3 regions of the Planococcus sp. TJ-307 genome follow, and region 3 is predicted to be linked to each of the others. Evidence: a T-box and tRNA genes for the amino acid it is inferred to sense, from the RefSeq annotation. Region 3 holds a T-box; the other regions hold tRNA genes.
The links. The T-box of region 3 lies ahead of argS (arginine--tRNA ligase). A T-box ahead of a tRNA ligase gene usually reads a tRNA of that ligase, here a tRNA-Arg.

Region 1 (7,707 bases), 620 kb from region 3:
GGGCACTCAACCGAAACGAAAGCCGCGGCGCTCATTACAAACCGGATTTCCCGGAACGTAACGATGAGGAGTACCTAAAAACAACGATGGCGAAATTCAATGGCTTTGATGCACCAATCTTCCATTACGAAGAAGTCGATACCTCGTTGATTCCGCCGCGTAAACGTGATTATTCTGCAAAAGCATGATATAGAAGGGAGCTAATTTACCATGGGTGAAGCAGCAAAAACGGTTATATTTGAAATCGAACGCAGAAACTCTACGGATGAAGATTCGTATTGGGAAAAGTTCGAATTGCCATATGTGATGAACATGAATGTCATTTCGGCATTGATGGAAATTCGTCGTAACCCTGTCAATATTGAAGGGAAAAAAACCACTCCTGTAACGTGGGACATGAACTGTCTGGAAGAGGTTTGTGGAGCATGTTCGATGATCATCAACGGCAAAGCGCGTCAATCGTGTACTGCTTTGGTGGATCAATTGGAACAGCCGATCCGTCTTCAGCCGATGAAGACATTCCCTGTTGTCCGTGACCTTGTCATTGACCGCAGCCGGATGTTCGATTCGTTGAAGAAAGTTAAAGCTTGGGTGCCAATCGATGGCACGCATGACCTTGGGGATGGACCGCGTATGCCTGAGCGCAAGCGCCAGTGGGCTTACGAGCTATCTAAATGTATGACGTGCGGCGTATGCCTTGAAGCATGCCCGAATGTTAACGATAAATCCGATTTCATCGGAGCTGCCCCACTTTCACAAGTTCGTTTGATGAACGCTCATCCAACGGGTGCCATGAACCGCGATGCTCGTTTGAACGCGATCATGGGTGAAGGCGGACTAGCAAGCTGCGGGAACTCACAAAACTGTGTTGAAGCTTGTCCAAAAGGAATTCCTTTGACAACGTCGATCGCAGCGTTGAACCGCGACACGACTGTTCAAATGTTCCGCAACTTCTTCGGAAGCGACAGAATGGTTGACTAGTATCTACACAAAACCCCGCTGCGGCGGGGTTTTTTATTTTGGCCAAGTATAAAAATGCCTGCTTATAGACAAAAATTTTGATATACTAAGAAAATGAAATAGATAACTTGAGTTTTCCATACCCAGTCAATAACTTAGGAGGCTACCTATGAAAGCAAATTACATTGAGGATTTTGAAGAGTGGAAACAGGATTTTTTCTTTTCGGCTCCGGTTCAAGTTCGTTTTTCCGAAACGGATATGTTTGGCCATGTGAACAATACTGTGCCGATAACTTACTTTGAATTTGCCCGGATCGAATTTTTAAAAGAGCTGGGATTAATGCAGCGCTGGTTGGAAGCTGGCAACGAGCTGTTTCCGGTCGTAGCCGATATGCAAGTGGATTTTGTCCAACAAGTTTTTTTCGATGAAAAACTAGCTGTTCAAGTCAAAATTGCGCGCATCGGCACATCCTCTGTTGATATTCATTACTGGACGGTCAATGAAAAAGGGGAAACCTGCTTTACCGGCAGAGGGGCGATGGTCCAAATTTCAAAGAAGACTGGAAAAGGGCATCCTTGGACAGAGCGGGACATTGAGCTGCTCGGATCAAACCAATTGGCAACTGCAAAAAATTAAGGGTTTTCTTGCTATATCAATAAAAAACCTTCACTATAGGAATAAGATAGGCTTTCAAGGAGTGATATCCAGTAATGAATGATGACAAACAAGGCATCAGCCATGATTTAGAACGAATCGCCTTTATGGAAAAGGAATTGCGCTATATTTCCGGGATCATTAAGCAAAAAGGCCGGGAAATTTTAAATTCCTATACGATTACGCCGCCTCAATTCATTGCGCTGCAATGGCTGTTTGAGCACGGAGACATGACCATCGGCGATTTGTCGAACAAAATGTTTTTGGCGTTCAGCACCACAACCGATTTGGTTGATCGCATGGAGAAAAATGAGCTGGTCGTACGCATCCGTGAAGAACAGGATCGGCGAGTTGTGCGAATTAAATTATTAAAAGAAGGCGAACGTGTTATTGAAGAAGTGATCCAAAAGCGCCAGGAATACTTAGAAACGGTATTAGCAGATTTTACCTTAGACGAGGCAGAACAATTTGCTGCTTTGCTTGAGAAATTGCACAAAAACATGAAATAGGATAGAGGCGATGACGTTGAATGCGCCAATCGGAGTAATTGATTCAGGAGTCGGTGGACTTACCGTCGCAAAAGAAATAATGAAACTATTGCCGAACGAGCAAATTTACTATATCGGTGATAATGCCAGATGCCCTTATGGCCCGCGCCCGCTTTCAGAAGTTCGGACCTACACATGGCAAATGGCCAATGCATTGATGAAAAAAAATATTAAAATGCTGGTCATCGCCTGCAATACCGCAACCGCCGCCGCACTGTACTCGCTGCAAAAAAACCTGCCAATCCCTGTGATTGGCGTTATTTTCCCAGGAGCGCGTGCTGCAATTAAATCTTCAACAACGAAAAAGATCGCTGTTTTAGGTACGTTAGGAACGGTAGAAAGCGGAGCATACGAAAAAGCAATCCTGTCACTGGTGTCATCGGCCAATGTGGTGCAGCTGGCATGCCCTCGATTTGTCCCTTTAGTAGAAAGTGATGAGTACGAAGGAGAGTTTGCCCATCGCATTGTTCAGGATACCTTGGCATCAATTGCTTACGAAGAGTTCGATACCGCAATTTTAGGCTGCACACATTATCCTCTGCTCCAAGACTTTATTGAAGAAGTGCTTGGGGATACGGTACATGTGCTGTCATCGGCAGAAGAAACGGCAAAAGATGTCGAGCGTTACTTAAGCTATAAAAAACAGTTTGCTAACTGGAAACAGCCACCGGTGCATCACTTCTATACAACGGGGTCTACGCAAATATTCGGCTCAATTATCCACAAGTGGCTCGGAATCAATGAGCCCATTATCCACTCGATACGTTTCCATAAAACCTGACGGCTGCCAGCCATCAGGTTTTTGTCGTTATCTGCGAAATATGGTAAGCTATTTGAGCATATACGAGGAGGATTTTTATGACACGCATAGATAATAGACAAACGAATGAACTGCGTCCGGTAACAGTGGACGTTGATTACTTGATTCATCCAGAAGGCTCGGTATTGATTACTGTGGGACAAACCAAAGTCATCTGCACCGCGACCATTGAAGACAAAGTTCCGGGATTCTTGCGCGGCCAGGGCAAAGGCTGGATTACGGCAGAATATTCCATGCTTCCGCGTGCTACCAACAGCCGAAACCGCCGCGAAGCGTCAGCCGGCAAAATCGGCGGGCGCACAATGGAAATCCAACGTCTGATTGGCCGTGCTTTGCGTGCTGTGGTGGACCTTGAGAAGCTTGGAGAACGTACGCTTTGGATCGATTGCGACGTTATTCAGGCAGATGGCGGCACTCGTACGGCATCGATCACAGGTGCCTTTATCGCCATGACAATGGCAATCGGCAAATTGGATCTTCCGGCATTTCCAGTAACAGATTTCCTGGCAGCAACAAGTGTTGGGGTTACCGCAGAAAACGGTTCGATTCTTGACTTGAACTACGTGGAAGATTCAAGTGCGGAAGTGGACATGAATCTCGTTATGACAGGCGCTGGCCATTTTGTCGAGCTGCAGGGAACGGGAGAAGAATCAACGTTCACTCGAGTTCAGCTTAACGAATTACTGGACCTTGGAGAAGCAGGCATCAGCCAATTAATCTCCATGCAGCGCGACGCACTGGGCGAACTGGCGGAACGCATTGGCGAAAAGGCGCCCGCAGAATTATGAGAAAGATTGTAATCGCGACTCAAAACAAAGGCAAAGCCAAAGATTTCGAAACCATGCTGTCTCCGCTTGGCTACCAAGTGTTGACTCTGCGTGATGTGGCACAGGACATGGACGTGGAAGAAACAGGTGTGACGTTTGAAGAGAACGCCATCCTGAAAGCCGAAGCAGTTTCACAAGCACTCGGCATCCCAGTTATCTCAGATGATAGCGGATTGGAAATTGATGCTTTGAACGGCGAACCCGGCGTCTACTCAGCACGCTATGCGGGGGGCGCTAAGAGCGATCAGGCGAATATCGACAAAGTGCTTGAGAAATTAGCCGGTGTACCGGAAAACGAACGCACAGCCCGTTTTAGATGCGTCTTGGCTGTCGCTGCTCCAGGGCAGCAGACCGAAACCTTCTCAGGCTCATGTGAAGGCATCATTTTGTCAGAACAGCGGGGCGATAATGGTTTCGGCTACGATCCAGTGTTCTTTGTGCCTGGTTTGGACAAAGCAATGGCTGAATTGCAGCCGCATGAAAAAGCCGAAATCTCTCACCGGGGCAACGCCTTGCGCAAGCTCAATGAGAATATGCCAACGTGGCTGAACGAAGAAAAATAAACGCCATTAATTAATTCTAATGTTTTTTTAAAATAGCATTGACTTTTCTTCAAATCATTTCTATAATTAAAATTGTCTTTCGTAAGAAAAGCGAAGTTGCCCGCAACAGCAGGTGCCACCGTCTGGACTCTAAGAAAGCTTTGGTCTCAGTAGCTCAGCTGGATAGAGCAACGCCCTTCTAAGGCGTCGGTCGGGGGTTCGAATCCCTCCTGGGACATTATAGGAATGTACATAATTTGCAAAGAAACCTCCTCTTCGTTCCTTGAACGGCAGGGAGGTTTCTTTGTGTTAATCACTAAACCCTGAAACCATTCCTCCCGCAGCACGTACTATATAACTAAGGAGGCGTTTTTTTTGCCGACATGCAAAACGTGTGGAGCCGAATGGACCTGGAAAGAATCAATCAAGGCATCTTGGAAGTTCAGTGGAGCGATGAACTGCCCGCATTGCCATAGTCATCAGTACGCAACCCCCAGATCACGGAAGCGTATGACGCTCATCAACTGGCTGGTATTATTGCCGTTGCCGTTTGCCGCAATCTTTGATTTATCTTTGGTTTATTCGATTAGCATGATACTAATGCTCTTTGCTGTAGCCTTGTCCCTAATACCTAAGATGATGGAGCTGAGCAACGACCAGAAACCTTTGTGGTAAATGCCGGTCATGCACTTCGCGATAAGGTTTTTATTTTTTGGCAAAAGGGAATATACTATGATTACGAGACACAAAATGAGGTGGTAGGATGCGGAAGAAATACCGGGAGTTAAAGCGTATGGGGAATGTGATCGTCTTTCCGACGACCGTGAACCGTCTGCTCTCCGAAGGCATGACTTTTTTAAAAGAAGAAAAGTACGAAGATGCCCGGGACAACCTGTACCAAGTACTGACATATGAACCTGAACATGCAGCCGCTTTAGGAGGCTATACCTATTGCCTTTACGAGCTCGGTGAATTTGAAGAGGCTCTGGAAGTGTGCAGAGAGTTGTTGAAGATTGGCCCGATTCATTACTTGGAGACGATGGAGTTATACATAAGCATTTTAATGCAAGTTCGTGAATTTGAAGAAGCGGAAAAAATGATTGAACTGTTGATAGAAGAAAAAGTTTTGCCGGAAGAGCGGCTTGAGCAGTTTCAACAATTGCGTGACCTCAACGAACGAATTGCCGCCAACGCTTCGGAGAAAGTAGATGCCTCGCTTTATGCCATCGATGTGTTTTTGGCGTTACATCCTTCAGAGCAAGAGCAGCTGATTTTGGATTTGCCGACAACTTCGTATCAAGCGCTCAAAAAAAAGTTGCTGGCGATTATCGAACATCCAGAAGCTGATCTACTAACAAAAACATACATACTGTTTATGCTCTATCAAGAAAAAATTGAAGCAGAAGTGTCTCTGCAAAAGTTTCACTACAAGGGTACATTCACCATCAATAACCTCCCAGATCCTATAAACAACAGCCGGATACGGAAGGTTACAGCCATAATGGAAGAAGAACTGGCAAAAGACCCAACCCGCCTGGAGCTGGTGAAAGAACTGTTTGAACGCCATATCTATCTATTGTATCCGTTCGCATGGGACGAGTACGAAGAAGTGGAAGTCGCGCAGGCCTACATGGATTACACAGAAGGCTTGTTCAGCGGAATGACGTCATTTGATGAAGATGAAAAGCTGCTGGAGCTGATTCAGCAGGCAGAACTGTGGTTTGAAATGCGGAATGGGTAGAAATAGTTGAACCTGACACTATCTGTGCTATAATATTGAAGTTGTCAAAATTCGTATAAAACGTAAAATGACTTTTTAGAAAATGTTTGGAGGGCTTATATAATGTCAGCAAAATGGGAAAAACAAGAAGGTAACACAGGAATTCTTACAATTGAAGTTCCTGCAGAAGAAGTAAACGCCGGTCTTGATAAAGCGTTTAAGAAAGTTGTTAAAGAAATCAACGTACCAGGATTCCGTAAAGGGAAAATGCCGCGTCAAATGTTCGAAAAACGTTTTGGTGTAGAATCACTTTACCAGGATGCTTTGGACTTTATCTTGCCAGACGCTTACGCGAATGCAGTTGAAGAAGCAGGAATCAACCCGGTTGACCGTCCTGAAATCGACATCGAAACAATCGAAAAAAACCAGCCGCTTGTGTTTACAGCGAAAGTGATTGTAAAGCCTGAAGTTGAGCTTGGCGAATACAAAGGCCTTGAAGCTGCAAAACCAGATACAGAAGTATCTGATGAAGACATCGAAAACCAGTTGAAAGAAAACCAAGAGCGTTTGGCTGAGTTGACTGTTAAAGAAGACGAAGCAATCGTTGAAGGCGATACAGCTGTTATCGATTTCGAAGGATTTGTAGATGGAGAAGCGTTTGAAGGCGGACAAGGAAATGATTATTCCCTTGAAATCGGTTCAAACTCGTTCATTCCAGGATTCGAAGAGCAATTGGTAGGCGTAAAATCTGGAGAAGAAAAAGACGTTGAAGTCACTTTCCCAGAAGAATACCACGCTGCTGAACTTGCAGGCAAAGCTGCAACATTCAAAGTGAAAGTAAGCGAAGTGAAAGGCAAAGAACTTCCAGAACTAAACGACGAGTTGGCGAAAGAAATCGACCCTGAAGTTGAAAGCTTGGATGCTCTTCGCACAAAAATGAAAGACAGCCTGATTGCTGAAAAGAAATCTGCTGCTGATGCAACACTGCGTGACGAGTTAGTTCAAAAAGCTGCTGAAAACGCAACAATCGACATTCCTCATGCCATGATCCATACAGAAATGGACCGTATGATGAGCGATTTCGAACAACGTTTGACTCAGCAAGGCATGAACCTTGAATTGTACTTCCAATTCTCTGGCCAGGACGAAGCTGCACTTCGCGAGCAAATGCACGGCGATGCTGAAACACGCGTACGCGTTTCATTGACGCTTGAAGCAATTGCTGAAGCTGAAAACATGCAAGTGACTTCAGAAGACATCGACAAAGAGCTTGAAAAAATGGCTGGTCAATTCAACATGGACATTGAACAGATCAAAACAGCTCTAGGTGGAACTGAAATGCTTGAAAACGATATCCGTATGCAGAACACAGTTGAGTTCCTAGTGGACAACGCTAAAATTTCTGAATAACACACATAAGCAACATATAAGTAATAGGCGAAACAAGGTGCGGAGACGCACCTTGTTTTCCACTACATAGAACACTGCTTGTACATGTCCACTGCTGAACAATTAGCAGTGAATCTAATTAGTTGCTAGAATTACGATAATCTTGTAAGATAATGGCTTGAATAGGGGTGAATACATTGTTCAAATTCAATGACGAAAAAGAGCATTTAAAATGCTCATTCTGTG
Region 2 (7,707 bases), on a different contig from region 3:
CAGTTTCAGGACCGATATCCAATCCTTCCCAATCTGACGGGATTTCCTGGATGTTGACACTTTTCTTCTCTGCATCATTAGAAAAGTCATTGGCGACGATCGCATCAACCGGCAAATAAAGTTTTACGCCTTTTTGCTCTGCTTTTTCAATGAATGATTTAGCCAAGTCCAGTTTGTCATCTTCCACCAGCGAATTCCCGATTTCAAAGCCTTGCGCTTTGATAAAGGTATAGGAAAGTCCGCCGCCAATCAGCAAGTTATCAACCTTATCCAATAAATGGTCAATGACACCGATTTTATCTTTTACTTTCGCTCCACCGATAATTGCCGTAAACGGACGATCAGGTTCTGACAACGCTTTGCCCAATACATCCAGCTCTTTTTCCAGCAATAAGCCTGACACGGACGGCAAGTGGCTGGCAATACCGGCTGTTGAAGCATGTGCACGGTGAGCTGCACCGAACGCATCGTTAACGAACACATCGGCAAGATTGGCAAATGCTTTTGCCAGCTCTTCGTCATTTTTTTCTTCTCCCGGATGGAAACGGACGTTTTCAAGTAAGACAATGTCGCCTTCTTGCATCGCTGAAATTTCGTTTTCAACATTCTCGCCAATCGACTCATCCAGGCTCTTTACTTCTTTATGTAACAATTCGCCTAACCGGACGCCTGTCGCAGCGAGTCTCATGTCTTCGTTGACTTCACCTTTAGGGCGACCCAAATGGCTGGCCAAAATAACTTTTGCGCCTTGTTCGATCAAGTATTCGATTGTCGGCACGGCTGCACGGATTCTTGTGTCGTCCGTCACTTTGCCATCTTCCATCGGCACGTTGAAATCAACACGGCAAAATACGCGTTTTCCTTTCAAATCCAAATCTTTCATGGTCATTTTCTGCTGCATGAAAATACCTCCTATTTGTATTCAAAAAAATAAGGGACGGGGTATGTCCCCGCCCCTTTTACCCTCTTTTATTATAGGGGTTCATTGGTAATTAAGCTATGATTTTGGAATTACAATCCTGTTTTGTACATGTGCAATGCAAGGTCGATACAACGTGCTGAGTAGCCAGACTCGTTATCGTACCAAGCCAAAACTTTAACCATGTTATCGCCAAGTGCCATTGTTGACAAACCGTCAACTGTTGAAGAGGCAGAGTTGCCGTTATAGTCTTTAGAAACTAATGGAAGGTCGCTGTATTCCAAGTAACCTTTCAATTCGTTTTCAGTTGCATCTTTTAATGCATTGTTAACATCTTCAACTGTAACTTTTTGCTCAAGGTCTACTACCAAGTCAATTAGAGATACGTTTGAAGTTGGTACGCGGATTGCCATACCGTCAATTTTGCCTTCTAGTTCAGGCAATACTTGTGATACTGCTACTGCTGCTCCAGTTGTTGTTGGAATCATAGATTCTGCAGCTGCACGTGCACGGCGGTAATCTTTGTGCGGTGAATCCAAAAGAATCTGGTCATTTGTATAAGAGTGAATCGTTGTCATCATAGCGTGCTTGATGCCAAAACGGTCATTCAATACTTTAGAAATTCCAGCTAAGCCGTTTGTTGTACAAGATGCGTTTGAAATAACATGGTGTTCTTTCGGGTCGTACGACTCATGGTTAACACCCATAACAAGTGTTTTCATGCCGCTTTTGCCTGGTGCTGAAACGATAACTTTTTTAGCTCCAGCTTCGATGTGTTTTGAAGCAGATTCGTTATCTGTGAAGAATCCAGTAGATTCAACAACGATGTCTACGCCAAGATCTTTCCATGGAAGGTTTGAAGGGTCTTTTTCAGAGAATACACGGATTGTTTTGCCGTTAACCACAATGTTATCGCCTTCTGCTGAAACTTCAGCATCCAATGTTCCGTGGATTGAATCGTATTTTAGTAAGTGAGCAAGCATTTTAGCGTCAGTCAAGTCGTTTACTGCGACAACTTCCACTTCTTCGTTTGCCATTGCCCCACGAAATACGATGCGTCCAATACGTCCAAATCCGTTAATTGCTAATTTTAAAGTCATTTACAATTCCTCCAATTTTTTAGTCAATTCGATAATCTTTCTTGCGGCACCCTCGTCTGTGACCAACACTGTCGGGTTTGGTGCGTTTTTGAAATAAGATAAAATCGCTCTTGCTTTGGAACTCCCACCGGCAACTGCTAAGATCGTTGAAGCTTTTTGCACCTGTTCCCATTGAATGCCCGCTGTGCGAATACGATAAACAATTTTTCCATCTTTATCGAAATAATAGCCGAAAGCCTCACTTACCGCTCCACCTGAACGTATCTTTTCTGCTTCTTCCAGAGAAGAGTGGCGGCGAACCGTCATTTCTTCTGCGTTGCCTATGCCATGGACCACTACATCTGTTTGGTCGTACAAGTCCATCATTTCCTTGATCAACGGCTCTTTCATCATCATTTCGAAAGCTTCAGCACTTAAATGATCAGGCAAGTAAAGAGTTTTAAACGAACCGCCAGTTTTTTCGGCAAAAGCGGCTGCAATCGTATTGGCTTGATGCAAGACATCTTCACCTAAGCCGCCGCGGGCTGCAATAAATTGAAGCGCCCGCTTCGGTTTGCCGATTGACAGTTCTTTTGAGATGGCCGCCAGTGTACTGCCGCCAGTGACGGCGATTTTTTCATAACGGCTAAACATCATTTCCAGAAGACGGGCTGCTTCTTTGCCAATATGGAATTTTACTGCTGGAATCTCGTCGCTGTCCTGTGGCAAAATAACCACTTTCGAGATGTTTAAGACTTTTTGCAGCTCTGCTTCCATATCTGTCAATCCAGACATTTCACGAACGAAATCTTTCAGGTTCTCCAGCACTTCCAGTCCTTGCGAAGTAATAGTCATGCCTGCTGTCTTCATTTCAATCAATTGCTGCTTGCGCAGCAAATCGGTTTCTTTCCTGATCTCGCGCTCTGTTGCACCGGCAACTTCACTTAAGGTTCGCCTGCCGATTGGTTGTTCTAAATAAATTGTCTGTAAAATCTGGTATCGCTTTTTCAGGAGTTCGGACATTTCCGGCATCAGTTTTCGCTGAGCGACAGATAATGCATCCATGTGTTCACTCCGTTCTAGCTGGACGTTTTTTGTCCCATTAAATAATTTTGTGTCCCACTAAACTCATTCTACCTAATCCGTCTTTTAATTGCAAATAAAAAGAAGCGTTAACGTTCTAACGCTTCCAACAATTCTACATAACCAATATTGCCGTATAACAATACCGTGTTGTCTTTCTCCAGCACCGGAATCATGAGCATGTATTTCTCATGCAGTGCCTCGTCGCTTTCAATGTCCACTTCCTTATAGGTTATGGGGAAATCTTCATTGACAAGTTCGATCATTAACTTTGCTTCATCGCAAAGCGGGCAGTTGGAACGCGTATATAATGTAAACATCGGTTTGCCTTCTTTCTATAAACAGGATAGGTTTTCAAGCACTCGCTATATAATTGAGGCTATTCATTCAGCTTATCCATAAAAATCTTTCCGTTCAACTTATACTGCCTAGCCCACTAAATTGGCAATAAAAAAACAGCCCCTTTAGCCGGTTAAGGCAAAGGGGCTGCATTATGTTTAGGATGCCCTCGGAAGGAATCGAACCTCCATCTCAAGAACCGGAATCTTACGTGTGATCCATTACACTACGAGGGCGTTTTCGCTATTAGCGACTTTTCTATTATACGAAACCTTTTTAAGTTAATCAAGCTTATTTTTTTGATTCGTTAGATTTGACCTTCATTGACCATGATGTGTATGATAATAGTACAGCTGAGAGAACTTTCAGCATTGTTTGCAAACCACTTAATCGAGGAGGAACTTTTCATGAACTTAATTCCTACAGTAATTGAACAAACTAGCCGAGGCGAACGTGCTTATGATATTTATTCGCGTTTGTTGAAAGACCGCGTCATTATGCTAGGCAGCGGTATTGATGATAATGTTGCCAACTCAATTGTTGCACAGCTCCTGTTCCTTGAAGCAGAAGATCCAGATAAAGATATTTCGATTTACATCAACAGCCCAGGCGGCAGCATCACAGCTGGTATGGCGATTTACGACACGATGCAGTTTATCCGTCCAGATGTTCAAACAATCTGCATCGGCATGGCCGCTTCAATGGGCGCGTTCCTATTGGCAGCTGGAACAAAAGGCAAACGCCTGGCACTTCCGAATGCCGAAGTCATGATTCACCAACCTCTTGGCGGTGCTCAAGGCCAAGCAACTGAAATTGAAATTGCGGCGAAACGCATTCTTCACCTTCGCGAGAAGTTGAACCAAATTCTTTCTGAACGCACAGGTCAGCCGATCGATGTCATTTCTAAAGACACTGACCGTGATAACTTCATGACAGCTGAACGCGCGCTTGAATACGGCTTGATTGACCAAGTCATCACACGTAGCAAGCTTCCTGAAAACCACAAAAAAGACGTTTAAAACAAAAACTCACAGCCTTTGGGCTGTGAGTTTTTTTATGGTACAAAAGCTTTCTTTTTACGATTCTTGTTCAATAATTTCTGATAAAGATTGGACTGCTTTTTCCTCATCCAACCCATCTGCCGAAATTATCACTTCTGTTCCTTTACCAATTGCCAGGCTCATGATGCCCATGATGCTTTTGGCATTTACTTTTTTATGGTCTTTCTCTAAATAGACATCCGCAGTGTACCGGTTTGCTTCTTGAACAAATAACGCGGCTTGCCTTGCTTGAAGACCTGTTTTTAATAGCACTTTTACTTGTTTTTCAACCATGCTTATCCTCATCCTCCTCTGAAACTTAACTCTCTTATATATGAAAGAACAGCCAGCAGTTAGCGGCCGATCATTTCTCCCTTTCTCAGTGACGCTGCAATTTCATCAATTTTTCGCAGCCGGTGATTGACACCTGACTTGCTGACCGATCCACCCGACACCATTTCACCCAACTCTTTAAGCGTCACGTCTTGATACTCTACCCGAAGTCGGGCAACTTCACGCAAGCGTTCAGGCAATTGGTCGATTCCAATTGCACTATCGATAAAGCGGATATTTTCAACTTGCCGCAATGCTGCATCAATGGTTTTATTCAAGTTAGCGGTTTCACAGTTGACGAGACGGTTTACACTGTTTCGCATGTCTCGGATGATTCGGACATCTTCAAATTTCAATAAAGCCGAATGCGCGCCAGTAATGCTCAGGAAGTCGGCAATTTTTTCTGCTTCTTTAAGATAAGTGACAAAGCCTTTTTTCCGTTCAATAGTTTTGCTGTTTAAATGGAAAACATTCATCAAGTCGACCAAAGAGTCGGCATGATCTTTGTAGAGAGAGTAGATTTCTAGATGGTACGATGAGGTTTCAGGATTGTTGACAGATCCGCCCGCTAAAAAAGCCCCTCGCAAATAAGAGCGTTTGCAGCAGTTTTTCTCGATGAGGCTTTGGACGATCTGGTGCTGAAATTGAAAACCTTCCGTCAGAATTTCCAAGTCTTCCAGTACATGCTTGGCCCCTTCACGGATTCGGCAAATGTAGATGTTGTTCTTTTTTAACCGCATTTTTTTCCGGACAAGCAATTCCACCGGATACGCTTTGTAAAAACGTTTCAACAGCGTGTAAATACGCCGGGCGATTGCTGCATTCTCGGTTTGGATGTCGAGGCTCAATTGCCGATTGGAAAATGACAAGGTGCCGTTCATTCGTATCATTGCGGAAAGCTCTGCTTTTCCACAGCAATCATCCACTTCGATTTGCGTCATTTCTTTTTTTGTTTCAGATGCAAAAGACAAAATTCGTTCCTCCTTTCAAAGCATTAAAAGTAAAGATGCTTCGAATCTTCACCAGCACGGCCGCCCGCGTATTCAAATAACCATTCGGCTACTTTCAAAGGCTCGTGCCGGACAATTTCTCCAAAAATATTGGCGATATCTTTTCTATACACTTCAAGACCCATTTGTTTTAATCGCTCTTCATCGTATTCAACCGGGGATGCCAGCTCTTTTTTGTAGCGTTCGGCTACAATCGGTGGCATTTGGACTCTATCGAGCAGAATCGCATCGAGAAAATTTTCACCGACATGATCGTAAATCGCCTGAACATGGTCTGAAGCGGTATATTTATACGTTTCGCCTGCCTGTGTCATTAAGTTGCAAATGTAAATTTTCTTTGCGTTGGCAGCCACTACTGCTTTTTTTATATCTTTCACTAATAGGTTAGGTAAAATGCTGGTATATAAGGAACCTGGACCCACTACAATAACGTCTGCACTTTCAATCGCCGCTATTGTTGCAGGCAAGGTTTTTACGTCATGAGGTTCTATAAACACCCGTTTAATCGGCTGGAGATAGGCTGGAATTTTGGATTCCCCTTTGATGATGGTGCCGTCTTCCAGTTCAGCATTCAGGGTGACAATTTGATTGGCTGCCGGCAATACGGTTCCATTGACGCTTAGTACCCGGCTCATTTCACGGACAGCATGGGAAAAATCCCCTGTAATGTCTGTCAAAGCAGCAAGCATTAAATTCCCAAGGGAATGCCCATCGAGATCCAAGGATTGCTTAAAACGGTATTGGAACATTTCTGCAACCAAAGGTTCTGTATCCGATAATGCAGCTAGTACATTTCGGATATCTCCCGGAGGCGGAATATCCAAATCATTTCTTAAGCGGCCCGAACTTCCGCCGTCGTCTGCCACGGTGACGATTGCAGTCAAGTCCAACGGATATAACTTCAATCCACGCAAGAGTGTGGAAAGTCCGGTACCTCCGCCCAAAATAACAATGCGTTTCAGGTGCTGGTTGCGTTCCATGCACTCATTCCTTTCTTATTTTGACATCCCTGTGCGTCACGATGACTTTATTGTTCTCAGCCAGCAGCTTACCGTAATATTCAGCCAGTGTCACAGATCGATGTTGGCCACCCGTACAACCGAAAGCAATGACGAGCTGTGCTTTTCCTTCATTCTTATACTGTGGAATCATAAATTGCAGAAGATCCGTTAATTTTTCAAGAAGCGTTTGCGTTTCCTGCCATTTCAAGACGTAGCTGGATACTCGCTCATCAAGGCCGGACAACGGATTCAACTCGGGAATGTAATAAGGATTCGGCAAAAAGCGCACATCAAACACCAAATCGGCATCGATTGGCATGCCATGCTTAAATCCAAAAGACATCACGTTGACCGTGAAAACATTGCTTGTCTTGGTTGTAAAATCAGCGTTGATCCGCTCTTTCAACTGACGAGGTGTCATATCGGACGTATTGTAAATGTATTTTGCCCGGCCTTGAAGATCGCTCAGCATATCGCGTTCTTTTTTTATGCCGCCCAGCACCAAACCGCCTGGCGACAAAGGATGGGATCTTCTCGTTTCTTTGTACCGGCTCACCAAGGTTTGATTTTCCGCATCCAAAAACAGAACGGTGATGGAGACGTTCGGTTCTTGCGACAAATGGTCAATGGCATCTACGAGGCTGTCAAAAAAGTCTCCGCCGCGCAAATCCATAACTGCCGCTACCCGCTTCATCGATTTCCCGGAATCTCTCATCAATTTGATAAAAGTAGGCAGCAAAGCCGGAGGTAAGTTGTCGATTGTGAAAAACCCAAGATCTTCGAAGCTTTGGATCGCCACGGTTTTCCCTGCGCCTGACATGCCTGTAATGATGATTAATTCTGTTTCTTCTTGACGGTTATCCATTCTGATGATTCACCTCTTCGTTTGATGATTGGATGGTT
Region 3 (7,707 bases):
ATACTGGTCAGCAAAATAAGCGAACCGCCTATCGCCGGTCCGATAATAAATGCTCCAGAAGAAGTGAATGACCGCAACGAATTGAACCGTTTGCGCTTTTGCGGTTCTACAAGCATGGTCACGAGGGTCATGGATGCCGGTCCAAAAAATGCTTTGGCAATGCTGAGCAGTACAAGAACTGAATAGATCCCCAATAAATTAGGCATAAACGGAATCAACGCAATGAAACCTGCACGCAAAATAAAGGTTGCCAAGACAATTTTTTTCTTGCTTCGGTAGTCAATAAAACTGCCCGTCCAAAACTTCATCACAATATTGGTCAAAGGGCTGACCACCCACAGTCCCGCTACAGCCGCTGCAGATCCCGTCATTTGGTAGACAATGAGGTTGATGGCGATGAGGTAGACAAAGTCACCGATACCGGCAACGCCCAATGACCCAAGCAGAATGGCCGGCGTTTTCCATTCTTTTATCTTTTGCTTCACCCTCACTCCTCCTTTGGATAGAAACTGCAATGCCTATGCAACCGTTTATTTCTTGATGCATCCATAAAGTGATTTTTCTGATAGATAACTAGTATATCATTTTTATATTCCATAATAAGTAATTTCTAAGAGAGCACTCTCCTTTAGTTGTGCTATAAATTTTCTTTCGTTCGTTTGTTTTCGGGTTTTTTCAGCCAGTGGCGAAGTCCTTTTCCAGCTAACGGTTCATCGCTATACCGAGGAATGACATGAAAATGGCTGTGTTTGACCGATTGATTGGACGCATCTCCCACGTTCCAGCCTAGCGTAAAACCATCTGGAGCAAACTTCGCCTCCAAGTATTCCTTGGCTAGATGCAGCAAGTCATATGTGTCGCTCCATTCCTCTTTTGTCAAATCAAATGTCGTGACACGGTGCAGCTTCGGCACAATCACCCCACTGCCTTCCAGCACCTCCTGCTCGTTGTCATGCTGTAGAAAAAAGCAGGTTTGGTTTTCAAATACGATCTGTTGGTTATGATCTTTGTTGGGATTGCAAAATGGACAATCGGTTTTGTAAGACATGTTTTTCCGCCTTCCTCTCCTCTACATTTTTTCAGGCGCTTTTATGCCGAGCAGCCTCAATCCTTCTTTTAAAACGATGGTGACAGCTTGAACCAATGCCAGCCTCTCCTCTAGTTCTTCGTCGGCATTCAGGATTTTCACATGTGCATAGTACGCATTAAATTCCTGAGACAATAAAATCAGGTATTTAGCCAGCTGCGACGGCTCTGTGTTCTCAAAGCTTTTGGCAATGACCTTTGGAAATGCCAACAAAAGCTTGATGATGGGCCAGCTATCGGAATCTCTTAGTCCAGTCGGTTTCAATAGATCCAGATCATAAGATGATTTCATTAATATGGAGCAGGCTCTTGCATGGGTATACTGGACATAAGGTCCGGTTGCCCCTTCAAACTTCAGCATGTCGGTCAGCGAAAACTCAATATTGTTTTGGCGTTCGTTTTTTAAATCATGGAAGAGGATTGCTCCAACGCCAACCATTTTCGCAACCGCTGTTTTATCCGGCAATGCCGCATTTTTTTCTTCAATATTTTGTTCCGCAAGCTTGATAGCGTCTCCAATCACTTGCTCGAGCAGCACAATCCCGCCTTTTCTGGTCGACATCTTCTTGCCGTCTTTTAAAATAAAACCAAACGAGACATGCTTCATCTCTTGCTGCCACTCAAACCCCAGTTTTTCCAGCACCAACGACAATTGCTGAAAATGCAAGGTCTGTTCTTGTCCTACAACATAAAGCGATTGATCGAACTGATAGTTTCGTTTTCTGAATAATGCTGCGGCTAAATCACGTGTGCCATATAGAGTGGCACCGTCGCTTTTTCTGATGAGAAATGGCGGCAAGCTATAGTCACTCAAATCGACCACCTCCGCACCATTGGACTGAACCAGCAATTGTTTTGCTCGAAGCAGCTCCACCACTTCATCCATTTTATCGTTGTAAAAAGCCTCTCCCTCATTGGAATCAAAATCAATGTCCAGCAGCTGATAGATTTTATTGAACTCCTGTAGTGATTCATCCCGAAACCATGTCCATAGTTTTTGAGCTTCTTCGTTTCCATTTTCGAGTTTTTTAAACCACAGCCTGGCTTCACTTTCCAGTTCTGGACTGTTTCCAACTTCCTCATGGAATTTCACATAAAGCTTCAGGAGCTCACTGATGGGCGCATCCCTAACTTCCTGCTCACTTCCCCACAACTTGTAAGCCGTAATCAGTTTGCCGAATTGAGTTCCCCAATCTCCCAGGTGATTGATCCGAACCGCTTTATAGCCGCATTTTTCTGAGAGAAGTGCCAGCGAATTGCCAATCACCGTTGAACGCAGATGGCCCATTGAAAACGGCTTGGCGATATTAGGCGAAGAGAAATCCAAAGTTACGGTCTTTGACTGACCCATCACTGAAGAGCCGTAGTCCGACTGGATGTGCAATATATTTTTTAATACCTCTCCGCTAACAAAAGATTTATGGTAAAAACAATTTACATACGGTCCCTCTGCCACAACTCGTTCAAACAGTGGGTTGGAAATTCTTGCGGCCAGCTGTTCGGCGATTGAATCGGGCGACTTTCTCATACTTTTTGCCAATGTAAAACAAGGAAAAGCCAAGTCTCCCTGCTTGTCGAACTTTGGCTGTTCCATCAAATTCATGATTTCATCGAATTTAACCCCTCCATCTAACGCCAAAGCAATTTCCTCAGCATAGGTTTTTACTAATTCCATATTTACATCCCCCTTTTTTAAATAAAACAAAAAAGCCCGCCTCTGCATAATTAAATACAGAGACGGGCTTTCCCGCGGTACCACTCTTTTTGTTCAAGATTACTTGAACCGGCTCAAAATTGATAACGGGATTTCCCGGCAATACCCTACTAATTAGGTTCAGGCAGCTTCTCAGAAGTGCGCTTCGTCGCAACAAACACAATCAGGCTTCCACTATCCCTGAATCGCTGGCGTGTTAATTTGCGATTACTCTCTTCATCATCGAATGTGCATATTTTTCAGTTATCATAGCGCACCAAAAAAATTAAGTCAACCACGATTTACATAATTAGAATTTTTTTCCTTATTATCCTTAAAAAAAGACAGGAGCATTTCCAAATCTTCGGGGTAATCATGCTGCATTGCCAACAACTCATCATAGGTTTTCCAGGCAACTTCGGTGATTTCTTCATCTGGGTCTGCATAAGCAAGTTGTCCATCCGTCATCCGGCAAAGAAAATAATAAGTGGTTACCTTATAATGGCCGATATGGACGTTCTTGGTGTAAACAGACTTTTCGACTTCAACCGTGAACCCTGTTTCTTCCCAAACCTCTCTTGCACATGCCTGTTCAGGGCTCTCGCCTTTTTCAATTTCGCCTGATGGCACACTCCACCCTTTAGTTTCTTTTTCTTTCACCATCAGCATTTTATTTTTCACCATCACAATGCCAGCTGCTCCATTCCATATAATTCTTTCGTTAGCCACTTAACAAATTCCCTTCCGACTGAATTTTTTCAGCAATCTTTTTTGGAATAATATTTATGGAATCCAATTCGTCAAAATCCACCCATAACGGCAAATACGTCCCCCTGTTTCGATCAGGATCTATGTATTCTTCTCCACTGCCTGAACCAAAATTCCCGCCCCTTATTTCTGCCAGAAAAAAGTACTGGATGCCGTTGAAATTGATGCGATCAATACAACGAAGAACCTTGACTTCCAGTCCAAGTTCTTCCATTGCTTCTCGTTCAGCTGCCTTCTCCGGGGTTTCTCCTGGTTCTACTCCACCACCTGGGAAAACGTAATACGTGCTTCCATTTCTCACACGTTTGATCAGCGCTACTTTATTATTTTGAATAAGGATAATTGCTCCGCGTTCTCTCATTAAAATACCTGCTTTCATGGCTGTTCTCCAGTTGGACTTAGCGCAAGAAACTAACTGGCTGAAGAGCATTAGCAAATTTACTATTTATTATTCTCTCTATTTTCAATGATTTTCATCGATACCAATCCCATCAAGCCAGCAATGGCGATGCTGTACATAATTGTTTTTTGAGTTTCGCCCCATGTAGTTGCTAAGGATATAAGGAGCAAGATCAATAACAAACCATAACTCACATAACTTTGCATTTTCTTGAATTCCTTTCTTTCTGCTGTCACGTAATCAGTCTTTTCTTCCCTCTCAGGAAACTCCAGATGGTTCCGATTAGGAAACAACATGCCACTGCCAACATAAATGTCAGTGGATTGAAAAACGGGTGTTTGGAAAAGACGTTAAATAAAGCGAATTGTTGTGAATTGCTGTAGGCATCCTTTGCAGCAACGATATAATTGCGATATTCGTGAGCTCTGCTAAAGGTAATCCATAAAACGGCTAAAATAAAGCTAGTGCTGATCAGAAGGCCAAGTAACTTTCCCTTTTGGCTTAGCCATTTGTCGGCAGCACGCATCGACAACTCGATTGTTCCATACAAAAAATAAAGAATAAACGGCATTCCAACCGCCAAAATAAAGAAGGCAGGATTGCCGTTGCTGCCGCGAAAGTCATCATCCCTTACAGGTTCAGTCATATAATTCATTCCATAGAACGCTGCAATGGTCATTAATACAGAAACGACATACAAGAAAATGAGTATTTTATGCACCAAGCACATCACCCGCTCTGATTTTAATTGTTATCTGGTTATATTCTCCATTTGTTCAATAATTCCTTTCCATATTTCTGCCGTTAATCTTTCCCAAAGAAAAAAAGCTTATCGCTAAGCTTCTTTTCTCACACTATACATGAGTTGAATTGTTTCTTTATTTTGGGGTACGATCAATATTTGCTCTGCTTCAAGCGATTTTTTGGAAGCAATAAACAAGAAGGCGGCCGGAACAAATGTAAAAAGAGAAAAAACACCGGCCATTGCAAGAAACCCAGCAGCTACAGAAGTATGATTTTCAACTGTAAAAAAACCGATTAAACTAAGGAATAGCGCAATTAGGAGCATGAAGAATGGATAGATCAGAACCTCTTTCGCAAATTTGACAGCATGATCCGCGAATTCTTCAGCTGAAAGGGTGGCTTCTCCTCTGCTCAAATCCTGCTGCACTTTTGAGTCGTGCTGAAACACCTCAATTAAGATACCTTGAACCAAATGATTTTTTTCAAGTGAGTTCGAAAAATGTCCAAAACTTGCTGCACATATACTCAGCAGCACAATAGACAACAATATGTATTTCCTGACCGACTGCATTTTTTTCGAATCGATAGCGAAACCTCCCAGACTTTATTTAAGTATGCATTTAAACCCATGTTAAACTGAATGGCCACTTAAATAATCCGCCTTGGGATGGCTTCGCACTAAGACTTAAGATGTATAAGAATTTATGTATTGGTTTAGCCCATGGCATGCGCAGAATAACCACTCCACTAATTGAGCAAGGCTACAAATCATTCGGCGTCGACCTGCATCCTGCCCTACAAGCTAAAAATGAAACAAGCAGGAGGTATACAAACAAAGAAGACACTCAAACTGAGTGCCTTCTTTTACGTTCTCCTATTCTAACCAGCTGTCCAAAAACTCGCTTTGGTCTCCTTCAAAATAGTCTTCGAAAAATGCTTTAAATGCTTCTGTATCCACTTGCTCGAACTGAAATTCTTCGTAGTAAGCCGAAAGGAATTCAAGTGCTGCTCCTTCTTCATCCAACAGGTCGAAATACTCCTTCAGCAGCATTGGCACCTTTCCGTAAATGGTGGAGTAGTATGACTCGTCTTCAAATCGGTCAAGCGGCAAATTAACATAGGTTTCCGGCAGATAGTAATCCTGGGCTGTGGAGGCACTCCAGAATCCGTACTCCTCATCATCATAATAGTCGCTGAGAAAAAGCGAACTGCTGAATTCCGTTATCCCTTCATCCAGCCACGCTTCATTGTACGGATCGTTCGTCACAATAAAATAAAACCATTGATGAGCAATTTCGTGCACCAGGACCGACTCTTGAGATGCTTCATCTGCAGCCACTTCAATAATATTTGGGTATTCCATATAGCCATCGTTGCCGATGATGTCCAGTTCGCCAAATGGGTTGTCGCCAATCTTTTCTTCAAAATAGACATAAGCATCCACAGCCAGTTCAGACGTTTCTTGCAGCATATTCGCTGAGCGCGGGGTAAATACACGCAAATTTGTATTGTTGGCTGATACCGTTTCAAATTCCCATTCGTCCGGATTCATAATGGCTAAATAAAAATCTTTAATGTTTTCCCCTGTAACAACCCCGTCCGCAGCCGCTTCAATAGAGCCATCTTCAGCTGAACTCGCGACCAAGTAATCCTTGGGCAAGTCATAGCTCACGGTAAAATCTCCGTAGTCGGTATCGTAAGACTCACCGGTTGGATCGTAATCTTTAATATCCCAGCCCTCTTGATAGTGGCCGAGCATTGGGTACCAATGCGCCAAGTAATAATTATCGTCTACTTGAGACAAGCGCATGCCATTTTGCGGCAGCACCATTGAGTACTCAATGGTTACATTCGCTTTTGACGCTGTTTTCAAATCTGCTGCCAGTTCAACCATCAACTCATTGTTATCCAAATTAAATTCAGCCACTTGACCATCGACACTTACAGAGGAAATATCAATTTCCAAATCTTCGTCTTCATAAAAAGGCGTTGCCTCTGAATTCATGGCGTTTGGCACCAAATAAAATCCGATTTCTGACCAAGCGTCCGAAGAATCGTTCGTTACATCAACTGAAGCTGCCACTTGAAATTCATCTGCCTCGTTCAACTCAATCCCAATATCATAAACTGCATTTGTGACATTTTGAATCCGCTCGGCTTCCTGCTGACCACATTCACCGCAAAAAACAGTGTTCTTCAAAATTAAGAAAACAATTGCACCTATAACAGCTGCCAGCACCCCCAACCACATGTTCCGTTTCATCTTGCATCTCCCGTTCCCTTACTTTTTTTAATACCTTTCGTCCATTACTCTTCAATTTTAGCATTTGTTTTTGGTGCTGGCTTGGAGTTTTTGACAACAAATAAAAGAGCAGATACAAACTCTGCTCTTTGCTCAATGATACAATTCTTTGATCTATTAGATACTTTAGAGACATTTGTTATCTCTAATACAACCGAAAAAATAAATATTTTACTTTATTGCTAGCATTTTTGTGCAATCAATACATAAATATTTTCGGTTGGAAAGAATTTTTCTATTAGGCGCATTCCTGCATCAGTTATTTCCTGTTCCATTCCAGCTCGTGAAATTCTCGGCGCTCTATGGCTTGAACTATTTTTTGGCTCCAATTCGGTGACGACTAAATGACCACCTGGTTTTAGTACATCTTTGATTTTCTTTATCGTTTTGGCCAATGGATAGATTTCATGCAGCACCAATGAAGCAACAACTATATCGATGGAATCAGCTGGTAATGGCAGTTCTCCGTCGCCTCCCATAATCGGAACAACATTGGAAAGATTTTCGCTGTTTGCTTTCTCGCGAATCATTTCCAGCATGCTCGGATCGATGTCGAGTGCATATACTGGACCAGCCACTCTTTTTGCTGCGGGTATGGCCAGATAACCCGTACCTGCACCAAAATCTAATAGATGATCAGTTGTTTTTAATGGAATCATATTCAGCAGTGCTTCCGGTGAGAACTCTGCTCTTCTTTTAGCACTTTCCAGGTAA

Region 1: it has a tRNA-Arg gene. The T-box ahead of argS (arginine--tRNA ligase) is inferred to sense a tRNA for this amino acid. The anticodon was not compared.
Region 2: it has a tRNA-Arg gene. The T-box ahead of argS (arginine--tRNA ligase) is inferred to sense a tRNA for this amino acid. The anticodon was not compared.

Annotation. Positions count from the first base shown of each region.
Region 1 covers NZ_JBZDOJ010000002.1:861,453-869,159, reverse strand. Annotated here, with positions in the region: gene sdhA (succinate dehydrogenase flavoprotein subunit) at 1-188, shown strand, start outside; gene sdhB (succinate dehydrogenase iron-sulfur subunit) at 211-981, shown strand; gene AC4EHK_RS10685 (acyl-CoA thioesterase) at 1,130-1,597, shown strand; gene AC4EHK_RS10680 (MarR family winged helix-turn-helix transcriptional regulator) at 1,672-2,124, shown strand; gene racE (glutamate racemase) at 2,141-2,944, shown strand; gene rph (ribonuclease PH) at 3,022-3,771, shown strand; gene AC4EHK_RS10665 (XTP/dITP diphosphatase) at 3,768-4,373, shown strand; tRNA gene AC4EHK_RS10660 (tRNA-Arg) at 4,517-4,590, shown strand; gene AC4EHK_RS10655 (TIGR04104 family putative zinc finger protein) at 4,728-5,027, shown strand; gene AC4EHK_RS10650 (tetratricopeptide repeat protein) at 5,116-6,093, shown strand; gene tig (trigger factor) at 6,196-7,482, shown strand; gene clpX (ATP-dependent protease ATP-binding subunit ClpX) at 7,659-7,707, shown strand, end outside.
Region 2 covers NZ_JBZDOJ010000005.1:102,575-110,281, reverse strand. Annotated here, with positions in the region: gene AC4EHK_RS16550 (phosphoglycerate kinase) at 1-901, opposite strand, end outside; gene gap (type I glyceraldehyde-3-phosphate dehydrogenase) at 1,012-2,019, opposite strand; gene AC4EHK_RS16540 (sugar-binding transcriptional regulator) at 2,020-3,063, opposite strand; gene AC4EHK_RS16535 (glutaredoxin family protein) at 3,171-3,401, opposite strand; tRNA gene AC4EHK_RS16530 (tRNA-Arg) at 3,585-3,656, opposite strand; gene clpP (ATP-dependent Clp endopeptidase proteolytic subunit ClpP) at 3,828-4,439, shown strand; gene AC4EHK_RS16520 (HPr family phosphocarrier protein) at 4,497-4,754, opposite strand; gene whiA (DNA-binding protein WhiA) at 4,814-5,764, opposite strand; gene AC4EHK_RS16510 (gluconeogenesis factor YvcK family protein) at 5,788-6,783, opposite strand; gene rapZ (RNase adapter RapZ) at 6,788-7,669, opposite strand; gene AC4EHK_RS16500 (NUDIX domain-containing protein) at 7,662-7,707, opposite strand, start outside.
Region 3 covers NZ_JBZDOJ010000002.1:237,721-245,427, reverse strand. Annotated here, with positions in the region: gene AC4EHK_RS07405 (MFS transporter) at 1-485, opposite strand, end outside; gene AC4EHK_RS07400 (HIT family protein) at 638-1,048, opposite strand; gene argS (arginine--tRNA ligase) at 1,070-2,761, opposite strand; T-box leader at 2,817-3,032, opposite strand; gene AC4EHK_RS07390 (NUDIX hydrolase) at 3,071-3,508, opposite strand; gene AC4EHK_RS07385 (NUDIX hydrolase) at 3,501-3,926, opposite strand; gene AC4EHK_RS07380 (hypothetical protein) at 3,989-4,183, opposite strand; gene AC4EHK_RS07375 (hypothetical protein) at 4,180-4,668, opposite strand; gene AC4EHK_RS07370 (hypothetical protein) at 4,783-5,235, opposite strand; gene AC4EHK_RS07365 (M1 family metallopeptidase) at 5,566-6,954, opposite strand; gene AC4EHK_RS07360 (class I SAM-dependent methyltransferase) at 7,176-7,707, opposite strand, start outside.